DNA from 2 places in the Erwinia sorbitola genome. Region 1 is predicted to be linked to the other one. Evidence: predicted binding sites of a transcription regulator. Region 1 holds the regulator's gene; the other holds the start of a gene.
The links. Region 1 encodes PurR, which represses purine synthesis genes. Its sites were predicted from a motif close to CANGCAAACGTTTGCNTG; they were not measured.
Positions count from the first base shown of each region.

Region 2: the regulator PurR is predicted to act here: its motif matches at 6,518-6,535, upstream of tusA (sulfurtransferase TusA).

Region 1 is NZ_CP046509.1:2,054,372-2,065,470, forward strand. It holds gene cfa (cyclopropane fatty acyl phospholipid synthase) at 1-904, opposite strand, end outside; gene punC (purine nucleoside transporter PunC) at 1,218-2,429, opposite strand; gene punR (DNA-binding transcriptional activator PunR) at 2,544-3,461, shown strand; gene purR (HTH-type transcriptional repressor PurR) at 3,479-4,504, opposite strand; gene cydH (cytochrome bd-I oxidase subunit CydH) at 4,801-4,890, shown strand; gene GN242_RS09230 (C40 family peptidase) at 4,955-5,857, opposite strand; gene GN242_RS09235 (Grx4 family monothiol glutaredoxin) at 6,245-6,583, shown strand; gene rnt (ribonuclease T) at 6,660-7,328, opposite strand; gene gloA (lactoylglutathione lyase) at 7,425-7,832, opposite strand; gene GN242_RS09250 (alkene reductase) at 7,920-9,020, opposite strand; gene GN242_RS09255 (TetR/AcrR family transcriptional regulator) at 9,064-9,654, opposite strand; gene eptA (phosphoethanolamine transferase EptA) at 9,693-11,099, opposite strand, start outside.
Region 2 is NZ_CP046509.1:283,224-294,322, reverse strand. It holds gene ftsY (signal recognition particle-docking protein FtsY) at 1-1,484, opposite strand, end outside; gene rsmD (16S rRNA (guanine(966)-N(2))-methyltransferase) at 1,659-2,264, shown strand; gene GN242_RS01240 (DUF1145 family protein) at 2,254-2,523, shown strand; gene GN242_RS01235 (DUF2500 domain-containing protein) at 2,588-2,953, opposite strand; gene GN242_RS01230 (lysoplasmalogenase) at 3,108-3,734, shown strand; gene GN242_RS01225 (zinc/cadmium/mercury/lead-transporting ATPase) at 3,827-6,094, shown strand; gene tusA (sulfurtransferase TusA) at 6,199-6,444, opposite strand; gene GN242_RS01215 (7-cyano-7-deazaguanine/7-aminomethyl-7-deazaguanine transporter) at 6,651-7,316, shown strand; gene GN242_RS01210 (DcrB family lipoprotein) at 7,523-8,083, shown strand; gene GN242_RS01205 (hypothetical protein) at 8,568-8,891, shown strand; gene GN242_RS01200 (DUF6531 domain-containing protein) at 8,884-10,833, shown strand; gene GN242_RS01195 (hypothetical protein) at 10,815-11,099, shown strand, end outside.

The sequences.
Region 1 (11,099 bases):
CACTGGCTTCCGCAATATGCCGCACTGACGGCAGGCAGCCGTTAGGGAATATATATTTATCAATCCATGGATCAACATTGTTGTTGGTCTTATTCGCGCCAATCGTATGCAGCAGGAAAATGCCCTCTGGTTTCAGATTGCGGTTGACCACGTCAAAATAGGTAGCATAATTTTTCGGCCCGACATGCTCAAACATCCCGACGGAAACAATTCGGTCGAATTGTTCGGACAGATCACGGTAATCCTCAAGCAGAATGGTGACATCCAGTCCCTCGCAACGCTGCTGTGCCAGTTTTTGCTGTTCAACTGAAATGGTGACACCTGTGACGCTCACGCCAAAATTGCGCGCTGCGTATTCCGCCAGTCCACCCCAGCCGCAGCCTATATCCAGCAGCGACATGCCCGGCTCCAGATTCAGCTTCTCACAAATCATCTGCAATTTAGCTTCCTGAGCCTCTTCCAGCGTACGGGCCTGTTTCCAGTAAGCACAGGAGTACTGCATATAGGGATCGAGCATCAGAGTGAACAAGTCATTGCCCAGATCATAATGCTCTTTGCCAACAATCCACGCGCGCTTACGTGATTGCAGATTGGTGATACGTGCAGCGACCACACGCAGCGTATCGCGGAAATGATGCGGGAGCTGCTGATCCAACTTTGCCTGTAAAATACGCTGGAAAAAAACATCCAGCCGTTCACATTGCCACCAGCCATCCATATAGCTTTCACCTAACCCCAGCGAACCTTCCTGCAATACGCGTTTGAAAAAATCGGGGTTAGAGATCTGGATATCCCAGGGGCGGGATCCGTTGATTTCGATATTTGCCTGACTCAACATCTCCTGCACGATGCGATACCACGGATTGTCTTCCAGGCTCACTTCTTCTATACACGATGAACTCATAGCTTCTCCATCACCCTGTGTGATTGAAACCTGAGAAAAAGAATAGTCAATTTCTACAGATATGTGAGAGCAATCACGGCACATGCCGCGGTCTGATATCCGACGTTAAAAAAGAGGTTTGATTTGAATCTGGCAGAGGTCGTAACTGAGTCACGCGGAACAACATCATGACAACCTTGTCAGAATCTAACAGTGGACGATGACCAGAAGCCACCATCCACTCAAAAATGTTGTTAAGTTGTTATTTTATAATGCGCTATGAAGTATATGCTCACGCACAGCAATATTCAACGCATTATTGTTAGTGTGCTAATTAAATGTTTTTACAAGATTTTACCTGGCCGTCAGTGCGGTGAAGCGCCTGCTTTTGCTCCGCAGAGCGTTGGACAAGGTAACCGATTACAGCCAGAACGATGGTGCTCGCCATCACCAGCGTTGTTGTGCGCAGCGGCGACTGAATCCATGCAGACACGGCCAGACTGGCTAAAAAGCAGAGGCCGAGCTGCAACATATTCTGTAACGCAGCGGCCTTGCCGGTAGCCTGGGGGAAGGGCAGTAGAGCACTGGAGACGACAACAGGATAGATCGCACCATTTGCCATCGCCATACCGCAGAACGGCAGCAGCAGCGCAAACAGTGAAGGCTGTGACTGATGTGACACCAGATAAAGCGCAACGGTACTCAGCGTGTAGAATGCCAGCAGCCATGGCAGCAACTGACGCCCGGCATAGTGATTCAGCAGGGCCCGGCAGCCAAACCCACCAATAAGAAACGCCGCAGTTTGCGGAACGTAGCTCAAACCGATATCCGCAGGTGTTAAGCCAAGATTACCCAGGATAAATGGTGAGCCGGTCAGCCATGCAAAGAAACTGGCGGAACAGGCGGCATAAATCGCCACGTTCCCGCTGTATACCGGCGACTTTAGCAGGGTGAAAAAGCCGGGTGCGGGGGGCTTTACCGCCGCTTTATCCACCAGCGGTCTTGATGGCAGTCGCAGCGTAGGAATCAGCAGCGTGACGCTAACCAGCAGCAGGACGACGAAAATAGAGCGCCATGAAAAATGTTGCAACAGCCATGCACCCAGCAGCGGTGCCAGCGCGGGGGAGAGTGCAACCAGCGGCATTATGGTGGCAAACACGCGGTTGGCCTGCGGGCCGCTGTAACGGTCAACCACCAGCGCCTGCCAGCTTACCGCTGCGGCACAGACACCTACCGCCTGAAGGAAACGCATGGCCAGCAGCCAAAAGGCAGACTCTACCCACAGCATGGCCGCACAGCCAATAATAAACAGGCTCAGGCCCATGATTAATACCGGCTTGCGACCGATGCGGTCAGAAAGCGGGCCCCATACCAGCTGGGCGCAGGCAAAACCGGCGAGGAAGATACTCAGGCTGGCGCTGATGGCTCCGGCACCTGTTTGCAGATCCTGCTGCATCACGCCAAATGCGGGCAGGTACATATCAGTAGCAAGGAAGCCCAGCATACTGAGCAGCGCAAGGTAAATCATAAATCCTTTGGAACGCATATTTATTAACTCTTATCAGACAATTTTTTTACGTGTGGAGTTTAATCTCGTGCTGAGTCACCTGTGAAACGTTAATATTAGCGGGTTGCAGTGAAAAATATTGAAGGCAAAAATATGTGGTCTGAACATTCTCTGGAAGTGATTGATGCTGTCGCCAGAACGGGCAGCTTTACCTCTGCGGCGGCAGAGCTGCATCGCGTACCCTCGGCGATCAGTTATACCGTGCGTCAGATGGAAGAGTGGCTGGCAATCAGCCTGTTTGAACGTCGTCATCGCGATGTGGTACTGACAGAGGCAGGTCGTGTTTTTATTGAAGAAGGGCGGGCTGTTATCAAAAAAATGCTCGTCACCCGTATCCGCTGCCAGCAGGTGGCTAACGGCTGGCGCGGGCAAATCAATATTGCTGTCGACCGGATTGTGCGCCCGGCCCGCACCCGGCAGCTGGTGGTGGATTTTTATCGGCGTTTTCCGGATATGGAACTGCATATCATGCCAGAAGTTTTTAACGGGGTGTGGGATGCGCTGGCAGATGGTCGCGTGGACGTGGCGATCGGAGCAACCCAGGCGATCCCGGTCAAAGGGCGCTTTGCCTATCGTGATATGGGAAGCCTCAACTGGCGTTGCGTGGTGCAAACTGAACATCCATTATTCAGTCAGGATGGCCCGTTAAGCGAGGCGCTGATCCGCGAGTGGCCATCACTGGTACTGGAGGACACCGCACGCGCATTACCAAAACGCACCACCTGGACGCTGGATAACCAGCGGCGGCTGGTGGTGCCCGATTGGGAGAGTGCTTTTGACTGCCTGCGCGCCGGTTTGTGCGTGGGGATGGTGCCCGGGCATTTTGCGCAACCGTGGTTGCAGCAGGGGGTTCTCGGCGAACTGACGCTGACAGCAGCGTTTCCTGACAGCCCCTGCTATCTCAGCTGGTCAGAGCAAAGCGCATCGCCTGCATTAAACTGGCTGCTTGAATATCTGGGGAACACGGAAACGCTTAACGCTGAATGGCTGAGTGAACAACCCGGCCTGTAGCCGGGTGGGGACAGAGCTTATCGACGATAGTCGCGGTACGGGCCATCGGCAACGGAGCGGCGCTCAATCAGCGATGGATGAACTTCAATGGTCTGCGGCTCTTCGCGCTTGCTGGTGATGCGATCGAGCAGCATATCAAAGGCAGTTTCACCCAGGCGCTCTTTTGGCTGGTGTACGGTCGTCAGCGCAGGGGTAAAGTAACGCGCGTTGCGCACGTTATCATAACCGATCACCGAAATATCCTGCGGCACGCGCAGCCCCATCTCATCTGCTGCGCAAATCGCCCCCATTGCCATAATATCGCCGCCGCAAAAAATGGCTGTCGGGCGCTGTTTTTGCGATAAAATCTGTTGCATGGCGCGATAACCTGACTCGGGTTCAAAGTCACCTTGCACCAGCCACTCATCGCGCAGGGTGATCCCCGCTTCTGCCAGCGCTTTGAGGAATCCCGCATGGCGACCGCCGCCGGTATTACGCTCAAGCTGTCCCGGAATCGCACCGATATCGCGGTGCCCGCGCTCAATCAAATAACGCCCAGCCAGATAGCCCCCTTCAAAGGCATTATCCTGTACGCTATCGGTGAAATCACCGCGCGACTCGCCCCAGTCCATAACCACCATTGGAATATTGCGATTATCTTCCAGCATGGAGATTAGCGTATCGGGATACTCTGAACACATAACCAGCAGGCCATCAACGCGCTTTTGCGCCATCATCGACAGGTACGCCTGCTGCTTTTGCAGGTCATTATGCGCGTTGCCTAAAATCAGCGTATAGCCTTTGGCAAAGCAGCGGTTTTCAATCGCTTCAATAATCTCAGCAAAATAGGGGGCTTCACTGGATGTTGCCAGCAGACCAATAGTTTTGGTGTGGTTGACCTTAAGACTGCGAGCCACGGCGCTGGGGGAATAGTGCAACTCTTTAATTGCTGCCCACACCGCTTCGCGCGTCTCTTCGGCTACAAAGCGCGTTTTATTAATAACGTGGGACACTGTGGTGGTTGAAACACCTGCGCGCTTTGCCACATCCTTAATTGTTGCCATTAAAATCGTACTCCTGGTGTTATCATAACATCTTGATAACTAATTGGTTAAACGTTTGCCTGGGTACAGCCATTCCTGCCCGAACAGAATAAATTTAGGTGCTGTCTCAAAGGGGCTGGAAGGGGTAGAATCGTCCGTAGAGTGACATGCAGTACTGGCTAAAAAAAAGTTCCCGGGTCTGTTGCGCAACGGAAAGGACGAATTCTAACAAGGCTGCGCGCAGAAAACGAGATTTTTACAGGTAACTGTGGGAAAATATGTTGGCTTACAAATAACAAGGTTATTAAGGAGAGGGGATGAACACTGATATGAAAATGACAGCTATTGCTGTTGTGGGTTCACTGCTGATGATTATTGCGTTTAGTTTTACGGCTGTAATGCACTAAATCCTAACGGGAAGGGGTAACTCTCTTCCCGTATAACCTTTATCTAAATGGCAATGGCTTTACATCAGCGAATGGTTTTAGGCGTCATCATACGGCGCGCGCCGATGTAGTGTTCCTGCCAGTAATCCTCGCTCAATGCGCTGACCTGAATATCCTTCCCGGTACGCGGTGACTGGATAAATTTGCCGCCCCCAAGATAGACGCCAACATGGTCAGCGGTTCCGCGTCCGTTAATACGGAAGAACACCAGGTCGCCTTTCTCTAACTCATCGCGCTTAATCGCAGCGGCATCGCGCAAGTGATACATTTCATTAGCAGTGCGGGGGATCTTGAATTTAACCAGGTCTTTATAGGCGTACCACACCAGGCCACTGCAATCGAAACCGGTTTTGGGTGAGGTGCCGCCCCATTGATAAGGCTTACCAAGCTGCCCCATCAACTTATTCATCGCGGTTTCGCGGGCTTTCTGATAGCGCGCACGGTGAGCCTTACTGAGTTTCAGCGGGGCGCTGCCCGGTTCAGTCATGTCACTTTCGACTGTTTTGCTACCCGCGCGTTTACGGCCATATAACTTTTTACCCGCTTTCTTATTAGCAGCGAGTTTTTTACTCAGCGTCTGTTTCTCTGCCTTTAACTTGCGCGGCGGTTCAACGGCAGTTTTTTTCTTCTCTTTATCTTTCAGTTTTTTTGCCAGAACGAGGCGCGCAGCTTTAGATGGCTCTTTTTTGGTGGCGGCGCGAGTGGGTTCTTTTTTAGCGGTAACCTTGGTTTTTTTAACCACAGGTTCTTTCGCTTTTTTGGTCGATGTGGTTTTGACCGGGCGACGTTTACGGCGATCGTCTGCGTGAGCACTGTTGCTATCAGCTTTCTGCTGATTTGCATTAATAGGGGCATGTGGCGATGCGTGCGCCATATTGAAAAATAGCTGGGTGAAAGCCAGTATGAAGAGCGTGATAAGTAAACGCATCGTTCCCATTAACAGTTTGTGCGCTGCTACGACACAGCAACGCGGTCAGAAAAGAGATTTCCGCTGTAAGGCAGAAGGTTAGGGCAATTCTAATCTAACTTCTTAACAAAGGGTAAGGTCTTTTTTGTTTCAATATTACAGATCAAGAAAATGATGGAATATTGAACACAATCAGCTGTTTAACTCAGCAATAAAAACAAATTTAATCCTGTCTGGTGCAGCAGCCATGATAAGAAAATGTTATTTTGTTTCCTGGTATTGTCTATTGGCTGCATTTTCACCAGATACCCTATGTGAAAATGTCATTTTCATCACCATGACAGAGCCGCTACAATAACAAGGCTGCGCCTAGCCTACACATGAAGTATCGTATTGAGGAAGACATTTATGAGTACTGTTGAAAAAATTCAACGCCAGATCGCTGAAAACCCTATTCTGCTGTATATGAAAGGTTCTCCGAAACTGCCAAGCTGCGGTTTCTCTGCGCAGGCTGTGCAGGCACTGTCGGCATGCGGTGAGCGCTTCGCGTTCGTTGATATTTTGCAGAACCCTGACATCCGTGCTGAAATGCCAAAATATGCTAACTGGCCAACTTTCCCTCAGCTGTGGGTGGACGGTGAGCTGGTAGGCGGCTGCGATATTATCATTGAGATGTATCAGCGCGGTGAGCTGCAACAGTTGATCAAAGAGACTGCGCAGAAATATCCGTCTGACGCCGCAGAGTGATGCCGGCTTAGTGTCAGCATAAAAAAACGGGCCTGTTATGGCCCGTTTTTTTTTGCTGAATACAAGGGTAAATAGCTTACTCCTCGCTGTCGTCACTCCCGGCGTCAGCAGGCAGCGGCCAGCCGCCAAGACGCTTCCAGCGGTTCACCAGCTCACAGAACAGATCGGCAGTTTGCAGGGTGTCGTACAGGGCAGAGTGCGCCTGTGCATTGTCAAATGGTAACCCCGCAGCGGTACAGGCTTTCGCCAGAACCGTCTGACCCAGTACCAGTCCGCTAAGGGCAGCCGTATCGAAGGTGACGAACGGGTGGAAAGGGTTGCGCTTCAGCGCGGCACGTTCGGCGGCGGCATTCATAAAATTCAAATCGAACGTCGCGTTGTGCGCCACCATAATTGCCCGGCTACAGCCGCTCTCTTTAATCCCTTTACGCACCAGTTTAAAAATGGCATGCAGGGCTTCGTACTCGCTGACTGCGCCGCGCAGTGGATTTTCTGGATCAATGCCGTTAAATGCCAGTGCTTCAGGTTGCAGAACTGAACCGACAAAAGGCTCAACGTGGAAATGGATGGTTTCATCCTTCTCCAGCCACCCGTTGTCATCCATCTTAAGCGTCACCGCCGCGATTTCCAGTAATGCGTTTGTTTTGGCGTCAAAACCAGCGGTTTCAACATCAATAACGACTGGATAAAAACCGCGAAAACGGCTGCTAAGGGTATTCAGTTCATTCGATTCAGACATCAGCATCTCACAGGCGAAAAAAGGCAGCGCGTATTATGGCAAATTTTAGCGGGGGTTGCAGCAGAGGAGGGAAGGAGGGTGCCAGAAAGGCACCCAAAATATTTAATGGCCGAGGCCTTTTCCTGCTTGTTTATTCTCGATTAGCTCGATTTTGTAGCCATCCGGGTCTTCAACGAAGGCAATGATCGTGGTGCCACCTTTAACCGGGCCAGCTTCACGGGTAACATTGCCGCCATCATTGCGGATGCGATCGCAGGTTGCAGCCACATCATCTACGCCCAGCGCGATATGACCGTAAGCATTACCCAGCTCATAGCTGTCAACGCCCCAGTTGTAAGTAAGCTCAAGGACGGCACCTTCGCTCTCTTCGGTATAGCCGACAAATGCGAGGGTGTATTTATATTCGGTATTTTCACTGGTGCGCAGCAGGCGCATACCCAGCACTTTAGTATAGAAATCAACGGAGCGTTGCAGATCGCTCACGCGCAGCATGGTATGAAGTAAACGCATAACATCCTCTTTTAAATCGGCGTCATCATTGATGACGTAAAAAAACCAGTATAGCTTTTATGCCATCCGGTGCGAACCCTTGTAGCATTAACCGAGGAACGGATAGTCGGTATAGCCTTCCGCGCCGCCACCATAGAAGGTTTCAGGCTTAGGTTCGTTCAGCGGTGCACCGTTTTGCAGACGGGCTACCAAATCCGGATTGGCAATATAGCTGCGACCAAAGGCAGCGGCATCAATCAGCCCCTGTTCGATCAGTGTCTCCGCTTTTTCCGCTGTATAACCACCTGCGCCAACAATTACGCCGGGGTAAACAGCACGGATCGCCTGGCGGAATTCGTTGGTGTAAGGTTTGCCACCGGCCCAGTCAGGCTCGGAGATATGCAGATAGGCCAGCTGACGTTTCGCCAGTTCAGCAATAAAGTACAGCGCTGCTTCTTCCTGGTCTTCGCCGTTATCCAGACCATTAAAAGGTCCCAGCGGTGAGATACGGATGCCGATGCGGTCGGCACTCCAGCCTGCAATAGCCGCATCAACCACTTCGAGAGCAAAGCGGGTGCGATTTTCGATGCTGCCGCCGTACTGGTCGTCGCGCTGGTTAGAGGCCGGTGAGAGGAACTGGTGAATCAGGTAGCCGTGAGCAGCGTGCAGTTCAACCAGGTCAAAATCAGCTTCCCGGGCATTGATGACTGCCTGACGGAAATCACCCACGATACCGGCGACCTCTTCAGTAGCCAGAGCGCGAGGGGTGGACGTGGCTTCGCGGATAGCGTTCCCCTCTGCATCACGCAGGGAAGTACGGGTTTCTGCATTAATCGCGGACGCTGACACCGGAGCCTTACCTTCAGGTTGCAGGCTGGCATGAGAAATACGCCCGGTGTGCCACAGCTGCACTGCGCTGTGACCGCCATCCTGATGAATACCGGCGTTAATCGCTTTCCAGGCGCTGATTTGCTCTGCTGTGTGCAGTCCTGGCGCTCCGGCATAGCCTTTGGCCTGGAAACTGATCTGCGTGGCTTCGGTGATAATCAGCCCGGCGGATGCGCGCTGGCGATAGTACTCACCCATAAGTGGAGTAGGAATATCGCCCGGCTCAATGCTGCGCAGGCGCGTTAACGGCGCCATAAAAATACGGTTCGGTACAGTAATAGCACCGGTTTTCAATGGGGTAAAAAGCTTATTCAGTTTCATAACTTACTCCTGGTAGACCGGTCGACTAGAAAGGGTGTTTTTTTTAATCTTTACGCAAGATTCGCGTCATTTCATGCCATGCATTGAGCAACGGAGCATTATCACGGCAGATTTTACTTTGCAGGCTGGCACCCAGCCAAAGGGTATAAAGCGTTTGCGCACACTCTGCACTGTTGACTTCCCTGGACAAACATCCCTGCTGCTGCGCCTTCTCCAGCGCACTCGTCAACGTCGCCATCAATGCATTCGAACCTGCATTTAACGCCTTGCGCATGGCTTCTGAGAGATCGCAAACTTCAGCAGAGAGTTTCACCGACAGGCAGCCAGCGAAGCTGCTTTCCTCACAGAATGAGAGCGACTGAAGATAGTAATCAAGCACGCGCTGGCGCGAATCACTCTGATGATCGTCAAGATATTCCTGCAAGCGTTGATGGTAACGGGCGAAATAACGCTCCAGCATTTCAACGCCAAACACTTCTTTAGATGGAAAGTAATGGTAGAACGACCCTTTTGGCACTTCTGCCTGTCTCAGCAACTCAATCAGGCCCATACCGTTGAAGCCGCGCTGCAGGCAGAGCAGCTCACCGGTATCAAGCAGATGTTCACGTGTGTCAAAGCGGGTCGTCTTATTCATCGCAGCAGAGTACTAGACCGAACGGTCGGTTTCAACCCTCAACTGCTTTTACGACACGAATGGATCATATCCAGCGTGGGCTGATACTCCCGGGTCTGCACATTCATCATTCCCAACAGGGTATGGAAAATATTGTCCTGTGAGATATCAACCGTCTGAGCCTGCTGTTGCAGACACTGCTGGTCGACGCCAAATGCAGCGGCGTAATCCGGTGACATCCAGAGTAAAAACGGGATATGTGTCTGCTGGCTGGGTGCAAATACGTAAGGTGCACCGTGCAGATACATTCCGCGCTCGCCCAGGGACTCTCCATGGTCAGAGAGATACACCATCGCCACGTTATATTTATCACTGTACGATTTCAGCAGAGTAATGGTGCTGTCCAGCATGGAGTCAGTGTACAGAATCGAATTATCGTAAGTGTTGACCAGCGCCTGATGGTCACAGTCCTGAATCTGGTTACTGTCGCAGGTTGGCGTAAACTTGCGCATCGAATCCGGATATCGCAGGTAGTAAGCCGGCCCGTGGCTGCCCATCTGATGCAGCACAATCACTGTGTCATCTTTAACGCTGTCGATATAGTTGTTGAGGCGGTGCAGCAGCACCTCATCAAGGCAGTAATCGCTTTTACATAACTCGCTAACCTTCCACCTGGTCATATCGGTATGGGGTACCCGATCGCAGGCACCTTTACAGCCGCCGTCATTCTCGCGCCACAGCACATTGACTCCGGCGTGCGCCATCACATCCAGCAACCCCTCCTGATGCCGGGCGAGCGCTGCGTCATACCGGGTGCGTGGCATATTGGAGAACATGCAGGGCACGGAGATGGCGGTTTCCGTGCCGCATGAGGTGGCATTACGGTAATAGATAACATTGTCCTGCTTCAGTTTCGGGTTGGTTTCCCGGGAATAACCCCCGAGTGAAAAGTTTTCCGCCCGCGCGGTTTCACCCAGCACAAAGATCACCAGTGTTTTCTTCTTCTCGCCGCTAATAACCGGGCCTTTTCGCGCATCAGTACCGATTTTTATCAGCGTCTGATCCCCGGCAAACCAGCGGTTATTAACGTAGTGGCCGATGCTGCTCACCACGTTTACCGGCGTGATCATTTTCACCAGGCCTTTGTTGTTGCGGATCATTGAGGCGTAATCTTTATAGAACAGCGCAGCCACCAGCAGCACGATGAGGATGGCCCCAAGAGAGGTCAGCAGACGCCAGACAAATGACATCCACCATGGGCGGTGATTTTCAATACGCGTATAAAGCATGATAACGACGGGTAACACGCCCAGCAGCAGCATCCAAAGCAGATATCTGGCGCTAAAGAGGGCGGTTGCCTCTTGCAGATCTGTTTCGAATACGTTCTGAATCATATTGGTGTCGATCACCGTGCCGAAGCTGTACATAAAGTAGTTAGCAGCGGCGCTGAAGACGATCAGCAGCAG
Region 2 (11,099 bases), 1.8 Mb from region 1:
TTCTGGCCGGTGCTGGCATCAATCGTCAGCATCACCTCATGCGGCGCCTGGTCGTCGAGTTTCTTCATTACGCGGGTGATTTTTTTCAGCTCTTCCATCAGATGCGATTTGTTCTGTAAACGCCCGGCCGTATCGGCGATCAGCACATCAACATGGCGCGCCTTTGCTGCCTGGATAGCGTCAAAAATCACCGAGGCGGAATCTGCGCCGGTATGCTGCGCCACCACCGGGATATTATTGCGCTCACCCCACACCTGTAACTGCTCAACAGCAGCGGCACGGAAGGTATCCCCTGCGGCCAGCATCACTGATTTGCCTTCTGCCTGGAACTGTCGTGCCAGCTTGCCGATGGTGGTGGTTTTACCCACGCCATTAACACCCACCATCAGAATAACAAACGGGGTTTTACCACTGACATCCAGCGGTGATTCAACCTTAGCAAGAATTTCCGCCATTTCGCTTTTCAGCAAACCGTACAGCGCTTCAGCATCACGTAACTGCTTACGGCTGGCGTGTGCCGTCAGGCTGGCGATAATGCGGCGCGTGGTATCCACGCCAACGTCGGCTATCAACAGCTGCTCTTCCAGCTCTTCAAACAGATCGTCGTCAATTTTTTTGCCCCGGAACAGGCCAATAAAGCCGGATCCAAGATTTTCACGGGTTTTGACCAGGCTGCGTTTCAGGCGAGCAAAGAACCCTTCTTTGCTGGGGCGCACCTGCTCAACTACCTGCTGTGGTTCTTCTTCAACCATTTCAGCGGCCAGTGCAGCGGCTTCCAGCTCTGCTTCAGCTTCAGCACGGGCGACAGCTTCGGCTTCAGCGCGGGCGGCAGCTTCGGCTTCAGCGCGGGCGGCAGCTTCGGCTTCAGCGCGGGCGGCAGCTTCGGCTTCGGCGCGGGCGGCAGCTTCGGCTTCGGCGCGGGCGGCAGCTTCGGATTCAGCGCGGGCAGCAGCTTCGGCTTCAGCGCGGGCAGCAGCTTCGGCTTCAGCGCGGGCAGCAGCTTCGGCTTCGGCACGGGCGGCAGCTTCGGCTTCGGCACGGGCGGCAGCTTCGGCTTCGGCACGGGCGACAGCTTCGGCTTCAGCGCGGGCAGCAGCTTCGGCTTCGGCACGGGCGGCAGCTTCGGCTTCGGCACGGGCGGCAGCTTCGGCTTCGGCGCGGGTGGCAGCTTCGGATTCAGCGCGGGCGGCAGCTTCGGCTTCAGCGCGGGCAGCAGCTTCGGCTTCGGCACGGGCGGCAGCTTCGGCTTCAGCGCGGGCGGCAGCTTCGGCTTCAGCACGGGCGGCAGCTTCGGCTTCGGCACGGGCGGCAGCCTCGGCTTCATGATTATTTTGCGGTGCAGGCTCAGTGACTGGTGTCGTTTCCGCAGGCGTATCAGCAGAGGGCTGCGGTGGTAACGTTTCTTTTATTTCTTCCTGTGGTGTCTGTTCTTCACGCCCCAGACCAAGCCAGGAAAAAAAGCCACGTTTTTTATTCTTTGCCATGGTGCAACCACACTCCTCGCGGGAAAACTGTTCCGTTTCCGGTACGAAAATTAATCTGTTAATTAATTTATTAGTCTAACACTTTCTACAGAGCGCATCACAGCACCCTTTTTACGTTTCCTCCACCCCGTTAGCCCGTTAAACTATGCAACAAATTATTAAGAGTTCAGCAAGATGAATAAGAAACCCCGCAGCGGCGCAGCCGGGCAAATACGTATTATTGGTGGGCAATGGCGCGGCCGTAAGCTGCCGGTTCCTGACAGCGCGGGCCTGCGCCCGACCACTGACCGGGTGCGCGAAACCCTGTTCAACTGGCTGGCGGCTGATATTCAGCAGGCAAAATGCCTCGACTGCTTTGCAGGCAGCGGCGCACTTGGTCTGGAGGCGCTGTCGCGCCATGCTGCCAGCGCCACACTGCTGGAGCTGGAACGCCCGGTTGCTCAACAGCTGGAAAAAAATCTTGCTACTCTGGGAGCAAAAGGCGGGCGCGTGGTGAACACCAATACCCTGCAATTTCTGGCGCAGAAAGGAGATGAGCATCAGCTGGTATTTATTGACCCACCATTTCGTAAGGGGCTGCTGGAACAAACCGCCAGCTTACTGGAGAGTAATGGCTGGCTGAGTGATGGCGCACTGGTGTATGTTGAAAGTGAAGTGGAGCACGGCATCCCCCCCGTTCCGGTAAACTGGCAGCTGCACCGTGAAAAAATCGCAGGCCAGGTGGCTTATCGCCTCTATATCCGTCACAGCACTGATAAGGAGATTTCCGATGCTGATTAATGCAGGCCGAGTGCTGATGCTGTTTGTCTGGGCATTTTTGCTACTAAATGTGATCCAGCCATTTCCAAAACCGCTGACTTACTTTGTAAACGTCGCCCTGTTTTTCATGGTAATCATGCATGGTTTACAGCTGGTGCTGATGCGCACCACCCAGCCAAAAGGCGCGGAAAAACTCAGCGGCCTGATGCAGGTCAAAATATTCTTTTTCGGTGTTTTTGAGCTTCTGGCCTGGCAAAAGAAGAACTTTCCTAAGCAGTAACGGGCTATTTCGCTTAACTTGCCCTGCCGTCTTATGCCGGAAAATCCCGCTTTCCGGCATCGCATCATGACGAAGCGGCCCCCTCGGGCACAAAGCTGATAAAGCGCGTTCCTTTTATCTTCAACTCGCCTTTGCTGCCCTTATCCATCTGATGATAGTCCCCGGCGTTCAGCTCCAGCTTAAAGTCACCCGCATTGTTTAACGGATGGAACCATGCTTCATAGCGCATATCTTCCACCGGAATATGTTCGCGCTGGCGTGAACGACGGTTCGGGGCGAGGTATTCCCGCTTTGATTTGACTTCGACGATCAGGGTACGTACCGGCGAGGCATCATTCACCGCCACCTCACGCCGCTGTTTAATAAACTGGCGGGTAGCAAGGATGGCAATCACAGCCAGTACGATAAAAAAGATCAGAGGGGGCTTCATATTTTCTTCATCCTCCCGGAGGTAACAAAGTGAGAGTGTGCATCGAGTGCGCAACAGGATACAACCGGAGACCTCTCATTGTCACATTGCCCCCCCTTATCCTAGACTGGGGATGAGGTTGCATCATTTTAATCTATACAGGGACAATCTATCTATGATCTGGTCTTTCCTTGCAGTTCTTTTCTCCGGCTGGCTGTATGTCGATGCATCCTATCGCGGTCCGCAGTGGCAACGCTGGGTGTTTAAACCGGTTACTATGCTTCTGCTGCTGGCCTGGGCATGGCAGGCTCCGGTGCTGAAAACCACAGACTACCTGATTCTGCTGGGTGTGCTGGCAACGCTGGTTGGCGATGCACTGACGCTGCTGCCCAATAAACGTATGCTGTACGCCATCGGTGCCTTTTTCCTGTCGCACCTGCTCTATACCCTCTATTTCGCCAGCGAGATGACGCTGAGTATATTCTGGCCTGTTCCTCTGATGCTGTTAATTATCGGAGCCGTCGTGATAGCTACGGTCTGGAACCGGCTGGAGGAGCTACGCTGGCCTGTCAGCACCTTTTTCGGTATGGCGTTGCTAATGGTGTGGCTGGCGACAGAGCGCTACTTTGTGCTGCCGACCGATGAAACACTGACCCTGATGGTCGGCGCTATGCTGCTGTTGCTGGGTAATATTGTCTGGCTGGTCAGCCATTATCGCCACCGTTTCCGCGCTGACAGTGCAATTATCGCTGCCTGTTATTTTGGTGGCCACTTTATGATCGTACGCGCTTTGTGGCTCTAATCGGCACTAACGCTTGACTCTGGAGTCCACTCCAGAGTGTAAGATAAGTATCGGCGGGCAGCTGTGTCCGCCAATACTCGTCAGGAGGCGTTATGCATCAACACTCTTCATGCAGCTGTGGTCACCACCACGCCAGTAAGCCACACGGATGTAGCATTCACCCACGTCCTGTCATTCAAAAAATCACTTCTATCAGCGCCGTCAGCGTTGAAGCGCCCTGCTGTGAAGAGAGTACCTGCTGTTCGGGGCCAGATCCCGATGATGAGGCCGACAGGGGCACAGGTGCAGTAAGCTTCAGCTGGCAGATCGCCGGAATGGATTGTCCGAGCTGCGCACGCAAGGTCGAAACCGCCGTCAAAAAACTCCCTGAAGTCAGCCAGGCGCGCGTGATATTTTCCAGCGAAAAACTGCTGGTCGATGCCAGTAGCGATATACGTAATGAGATAGAGCAGGCGGTAGTCCTTGCAGGTTTCCAGCTGCGTCGTAGTGACGCCCCCGCCCCCGCAAAAGCCGGGAAGAGTTTCTGGCAGGAGAATCTCAGCCTGATCGTACTGGCAGTGATGATGGCTGCAAGCTGGCTGCTGAACAGTATGAATCATCCGGCCGGCACCCTGGCATTTACTCTGACGACGCTGTTTGGCGTCTGGCCAATTGGCCGCAGTGCGCTGCGTCTGATGCGCAGCGGATCGCCGTTCAGCATTGAGACCCTGATGACCGTCGCCGCGCTTGGCGCGCTGTTTATTGGTGCCACTGCCGAAGCGGCAATGGTGCTGTTGCTGTTTATGCTGGGAGAGCGGCTGGAGTCATTTGCTGCCGGACGTGCGCGTAAAGGGGTGACGGCCCTGATGGCGCTAAAGCCGGACACCGCACTGCGCCTGCGATCGGGCCAGCGTGAGAGCGTGGCGGTCAACGATCTGCGCCCCGGTGATGTCATTGAGGTAGCCGCTGGTTCCCGTCTTCCCACCGATGCCAGGCTGCTCTCTGCATTCGCCAGTTTTGATGAGAGCGCCCTTACCGGAGAGTCGGTACCGGTTGAGCGCCAGAAAAATGAGACCATTGCCGCAGGCTGCCTGAGCGTCGATCGACTGGTACAGCTTGAAGTGGTGTCTGAACCCGGTAAAAGCGCCATCGACCGTATTCTTCACCTGATTGAAGAAGCCGAAGAGCGGCGCGCACCGATCGAACGCTTCCTCGACCGTTTCAGCCGAATCTATACGCCGGCAATCATCGCGCTGGCGCTGGCAGTCGTGCTGGTGCCACCGCTGCTGCTGGGGGCTGAATGGCAGCCGTGGATCTATAAAGGCTTAACGCTGCTGCTGATCGGTTGCCCTTGCGCGCTGGTCATCTCTACTCCGGCGGCGATCACGTCCGGTCTGGCCGCTGCGGCACGACACGGTGCCCTGATAAAAGGCGGTGCTGCGCTGGAAAGTCTGGGCAGCGTGCGCACAGTGGCCTTTGATAAAACCGGCACCCTGACCGAGGGCAAACCCCAGGTTACCGCTATCCTGCCGCTGGCCGGGATGGATGAAAACCAGCTACTGGCAAATGCTGCCGCGATTGAACAGGGTTCCTCCCATCCGCTGGCTTTGGCTATTGTTGCAGCGGCCACCACGCGCGAGCTACAGCTGCCCCCGACCGACTCACAGCGGGCGCTGGCGGGCAGCGGTGTGGAAGCAAAGGTTAGTGGACGCTTACTGACTATCAGTTCACCGTCAAAACTGCCAGGTGACCTGCTGGCTCCGGAACGTGAACGAGTGGAAAAACTGGAAAGTGCGGGCAATACCGTGGTGCTGATGCATGACGGCCAGCAGCTGATGGGGATCATAGCACTGCGCGATACGCTGCGAGCCGATGCCAGAGCGGCACTGGATGAACTGAAAGCACTGGGTATTCAGTCGGTTATGCTGACAGGCGATAATCCGCGTGCGGCCGCATCCATCGCCTCAGAGCTGAATATTGACTATCGCGCAGGCCTGCTGCCGGAAGATAAAGTGGCAGCCATTAGCGAGCTTAACCAGCAGCATCCAGTGGCGATGGTGGGTGACGGAATTAATGATGCCCCGGCCATGAAGGCGGCCACCATCGGTATTGCAATGGGCAGCGGGAGCGATGTTGCGCTGGAAACTGCCGATGCGGCGCTGACCCATAACCGCCTTAACGGGCTGGCGACGATGATTCGACTGTCGCGCGCCACCCACGCCAATATCCGCCAGAACGTGGCGCTGGCGCTGGGGCTGAAAGGGATCTTCCTGGTGACCACGCTATTGGGTATTACCGGGCTATGGCTGGCAGTGCTTGCAGATTCAGGCGCTACAGCGTTAGTAACTGCTAATGCACTGCGGCTGCTGCGGAAGAAATAATCCGGGCGAGGCATGCCTCGCCCCTACGGATATGGGCTGGTTGTGCAATTAAAACCGAAGCCAGCATTCCGGTTGCGTAGGGTCGGGCATGCCCGGCCCGCTGCTTACATCCCTTTCTTCAGCAAAAACTTAAACGGCATCACATCGGTGTTTTGTGCCACCAGCGTATGTTCCATAAAACGGCAAAAACCGGGGATATCACGCGTGGTGGCCGGGTCGTCGGCGATGATCAACAGGGTTTCACCCTCCTGCATATGGCGCACGGTCTTGCGCACCATCATAACCGGTTCCGGGCAACGCAGGCCGAGCGCATCAAGGGTCTGGTCGGGATTGGCGAAAAGGTCGCTCATAAGATTCTCAGTAATTGTAGGGCGGACGCCGTCTATTTTAGCGCCGGTGGTTGCACGTGCAAGGATTGCCTGCAACGATAACGTTTGCGCTAAAATTAACCATTGCATTAGCAGGTCAAAACGGTAATATGCGCCGAATTCGCCTGGGCGAAATAGACACAAATATTCATGGGTTCCCTCACCCCAATCTAAAAAGGCTTACAATCATGATCGCTTTTTCTACGCGTCAGCGCACCCATGCGCTGGTCTGGCTCTCCCTTTTCCATCTGCTGGTGATCACCTCCAGTAACTACCTGGTGCAGCTGCCGGTAGCATTTTTTGGCCTGCATACCACCTGGGGCGCGTTCAGCTTCCCGTTTATCTTCCTGGCAACTGACCTGACCGTGCGTATTTTTGGTGCCCCGCTGGCACGACGCATTATCCTGGCAGTTATGATCCCTGCGCTGTTTATCTCCTATGCTATCTCTGCGCTGTTCTATCAGGGCGAATGGCAGGGCTTCGCGGCGCTGGAACAGATGAATCTGTTTGTTGCCCGCATCGCCTGTGCCAGCTTTATGGCCTATGCGCTCGGCCAGATCCTCGATATCCACGTGTTCAACCGCCTGCGCCAGAAAGCAGCCTGGTGGATGGCTCCGGCAGCAGCGATGTTTCTCGGTAATATCAGCGATACGCTGGCCTTCTTCTTTATCGCCTTCTATAAAAGCCCGGATCCGTTTATGGCGAGCCACTGGGTTGAGATCGCTATGGTCGATTACAGCTTTAAGGTGCTCATCTGTATGGTGTTCTTCCTGCCTGCGTATGGCGTACTGCTGAATGCAGCGTTAAAGCGTTTAGCAGAGAAATCCAATAGCGCACGGGTTAACTTCGGTTAAGCTGCATTTAATCGCCCTGCCCGGTCATTCGAATTGCCGCAAGGCTGCAAGCCCTGAAGCATCGGTAACGATGTAGCCGGGGGTTGCAGCACCAGCCATCGCGGCTGCTGCTTAAAGTAAGACGGGTAAGAAGTTGCTTTTAGCCGCTGAATACGTTTGTATGAATGCCTTAAAACGCCACGCGAACAATGTGAAAAGGGACCCTGATGCGTAATTTACTGAAATATGCCGGAATCGCTGTACTGGTAGCCGGGCTGGCTGCCTGTGATGGCAAAAAAGATGAAAAAGCCGCCGCCGACGACAATGGCGTCAGCAGCAGCCAGTCCAGCCAGAATGTCACTCTGATGGATGGCAAACTGAGTTTCACCCTGCCGGCAGGTATGTCTGATAAGAGCGGTAAGCTCGGCACCCAGGCAAACAATATGCACGTCTATGCGGATGAGTCAGGCCAGAAAGCCATCATCGTGATTGATGGTGAAAGCACTAACGAAGGGCTGGACGTTCTGGCTAACCGCCTGGAAGCACAGCAGCGTAATCGCGATGCTCAACTTCAGGTGGTGACCAACAAAGCGATTACCGTCAAAGGCCAGCAGCTACAGCAGCTGGACACCGTGATCTCTGCCAATAATCAATCTTCCTGGTCTTCTGTGGTTCTGGGCAAAGTAGATGGCAAGCTAATGACCTTGCAGATCACGCTGCCAGCTGACAATCAGCAGCAGGCGCAGACCGAAGCAGAAAGCATTATCAATACCCTCCAGCTGAAGTAATCTGGCGGCATAAAAAAGCCCCCCGGGCGCTCTGGCGCGGGGGGCTTTTTTTATTGGCTGACCCGTCCTGAATAGCGTTGACACGTTTCCGACTTAAATCCGGAGAACGTGATAATGGCCGGGTTTAAACGCACGGATACGCTAGTGTAAGCCGGGGAGGATATCTGTGGAATGAGGCACGCACTGGTTATATTTTTTATAACTTTCCGGCGTGTCTCAGGCCACTAAATCATCTCAGTAATGACTCTTCCCGCCCTACATTTTTCCCTCTTATATAAATACCCGCTCCCGTCACTGATTATCAGCCACTGGTCGATCGCGGTCACAGAATCGGCCTTTCGACACGGCCACAGCGCTAACAGGCTGGTTATTAACAAGAAATGCTGGCAGGGTATATGCGATTTTCTCACTATTTGACTCAGCTGTAATCACCAGCTGACGCAGCAGGCGGAGCCTGCGCGTTAATTTCCAGGAAGGAAAAAAGATGTTTTCTGATAATTCAAATAATCCTGCCGCGTTCGCTGGCAGGTCTCCCGGCGGTCTGCAATTTACGCTTACCCCTGCGGGTCTGTCACCGGACGCCCTGGCGGTGATCCATTTTACCCTGAAAGAGCGTTTTTCCACCCCGTTTCAGCTCAACGTCAGCCTGGCGGGCGCGGAGCTGTTGAGCATTGAGCATACCGGCAGGCAGCCGCAGCCGCAGCCGCAGGCGCCGGAGCAGGCGTCCGGCGGGCAGGGCACGGTGCCCGGCCGGGAACCAGAACAGAGCCTGAAGTGGAGGAAATTAACGGGGGCGGGCCATGAGTGACGCTAAATATTTAGCCGCCCGGGAAACGGACGTCCTGCTGCACACCTCGCTCCTCGCTGATTTTGTGTCCGGCGTGGTGAAGGGGGCCATCTATGCCGCCGCCGGGGCGGTCGCCTGCGCCGCCATGGCCGTCACGTTTCCCGCCTCACTGCTGGTCGGGGCCGCCGTGGGCGTCGCCGTCGGCTTTGTGTTTGGTGAAGCGGTGGATGCCGTGGCCGACACGGTCGCCGGCTGGTTCCCGCCTTCGGAAGATGCCCGCATTGTATCCGGCTCCGCCACCGTCCGCATCAGGGCGCTCCCCGCCGCGCGCGCCGCAGGCAAAATTCAGCGTGACGCGCTGTTAAGCCAGGCCGCCCCGGACGCGGAAGCCCCCTCCGGGGGCCGGGCGGCCCGGATAGCCGAGGGCATTTTCCGCAGGGGATTAACCCTGCTACAGATGGCGGCGGACGCCGGCCCGCTTATCCCGCTGAACGCCGCCGCCGCGGCGGTGAAGGCCGTCAGCCGGGAGGGAATGCCGCCGGCCGGCGGCCGCGCCGGTGACGACAGCGCCGCGAAGCCCGGCTTTCTGGCCTCGGCCGGCAGCAGCATCCTGTCGCCGGTGGTGGCCGGCGCGCATCCGGCCTCCTCCCCGGCGAACCTGGACAGGATTATCTGCACCAAATGGCATTTTAACGACGGCGGCCCCTATCTTGCCGAGGGGGCAAAGCGGGTGCAGATCAACAGCCAGCCCGCCTGCCGTACGGACGACCGCAGCACCTGCGAGGCCAGGATTGCGCCGGTGCAGACGGGCGGCAAAGTCCGCATCGGCGGGGACAGCGTGGTGGTACGCGACATCCGCAGCGGTAAAAACCCGTTTGCCGCCGCGGCCGGTGAGATTGCCGGGGGCCTCGCCGTGGGCCTCGTCGCGGCGGGCCGCCAGGCCATCATGACCTGTATCAAAACCACCGCATGCAGCTTCGTGAAAGAGGCGCTCGTGACGGCGGTGACCGCCGTGGGCTTCGCGGCCGTCGGGGAGGCGGTGTCGCGCATGATGTCCTCAGAGCATCCCGTGGACTATGCCACCGGCAGCAAAATCCTGGCGGGCGATGCGGAGCTGGATTTTGTGCTGGAGGGGCCCGTCCCCCTGCTCTGGCAGCGGATGTATCACAGCGGGAACTCCCGCCGGGGTGCGCTGGGAAAAGGCTGGAGCCTGCCGTCCGACGTCTCGCTTGAGATCCGCGATGAAAACGGCGAGGAGGCCCTTTACTACCGGGATCGCTCCGGCCGCGAGCTCGGCCTGGGCGTGGTGCCGGAGGGCATGAGCGTCCGCTACGTTGACGAGGGCTTTACCCTGTGGCGCAGCGTGCACAATCAGTTCCTGCTGCAGACCGCCGCCGGTGAGTTCTGCCTGTTTGAAGACCACCCCCTCCGGCCCGGCCACTTCCGCCTGCGCTGCGAGCTGGATCGCCATGAGAACGGCCTGGAATACCTGTATGACGCGCAGGGCCGGCTGCGGCAGATAGCCGGAGACCGGCAGGAACTGCGGGTGAACCTCAGCTATGAGCCGGAGCGGGATCGTCTGATCCGGGTGACGCAGGTTATCCGGCGCGGGGAGGAGGAGGCGGAAAGGCTGCTGGTGCAGTATCACTACGGCGATGCCGGGGAGCTGATCCGGGTGAGTGACGCCGACCACGTGACCACCCGCCGCTACGCCTGGGATCCTGAGCACGGGCTGATGACCGGCCACGCCTATGCCACCGGGCTGGCGGCGCGCTATCGCTACACGCTGTTCCCTGAGCGGGGCGGCGAGCCTGCGCACTACCGGGTGACTGAGCATACGCTGCTGGACGGCGACAGCCTGCTGGAGTCGGTGCGGCTGGAGTATGACCTCGCCTTCAGCCAGGTGGAGGTCACGGTGGAGGGGAAAGGGAGCAGCTACCGCCGCTGGGGCCGAACGCCCTGATCACCGGCTATGTTGACGAGCTCGACAACGTCTGGACGTTCGAATGGAGCGAGGCGGACAGGTTAACCCGGGTGACCGACCCGGATAATAATGCGTGGACGCTGGAGTATGACCTCAGCGGCAATCTGACGCACACCACCGATCCGGAGGGGCAGAAAACCCATACCCGGTGGCATGAGGACTTTGCCTTTCCGCTGGTGCGGGTGATGCCTGACGGCGGCACCTGGCGTTACCGGTATAACGACCGGGGGGATCTGGTGGCGCAG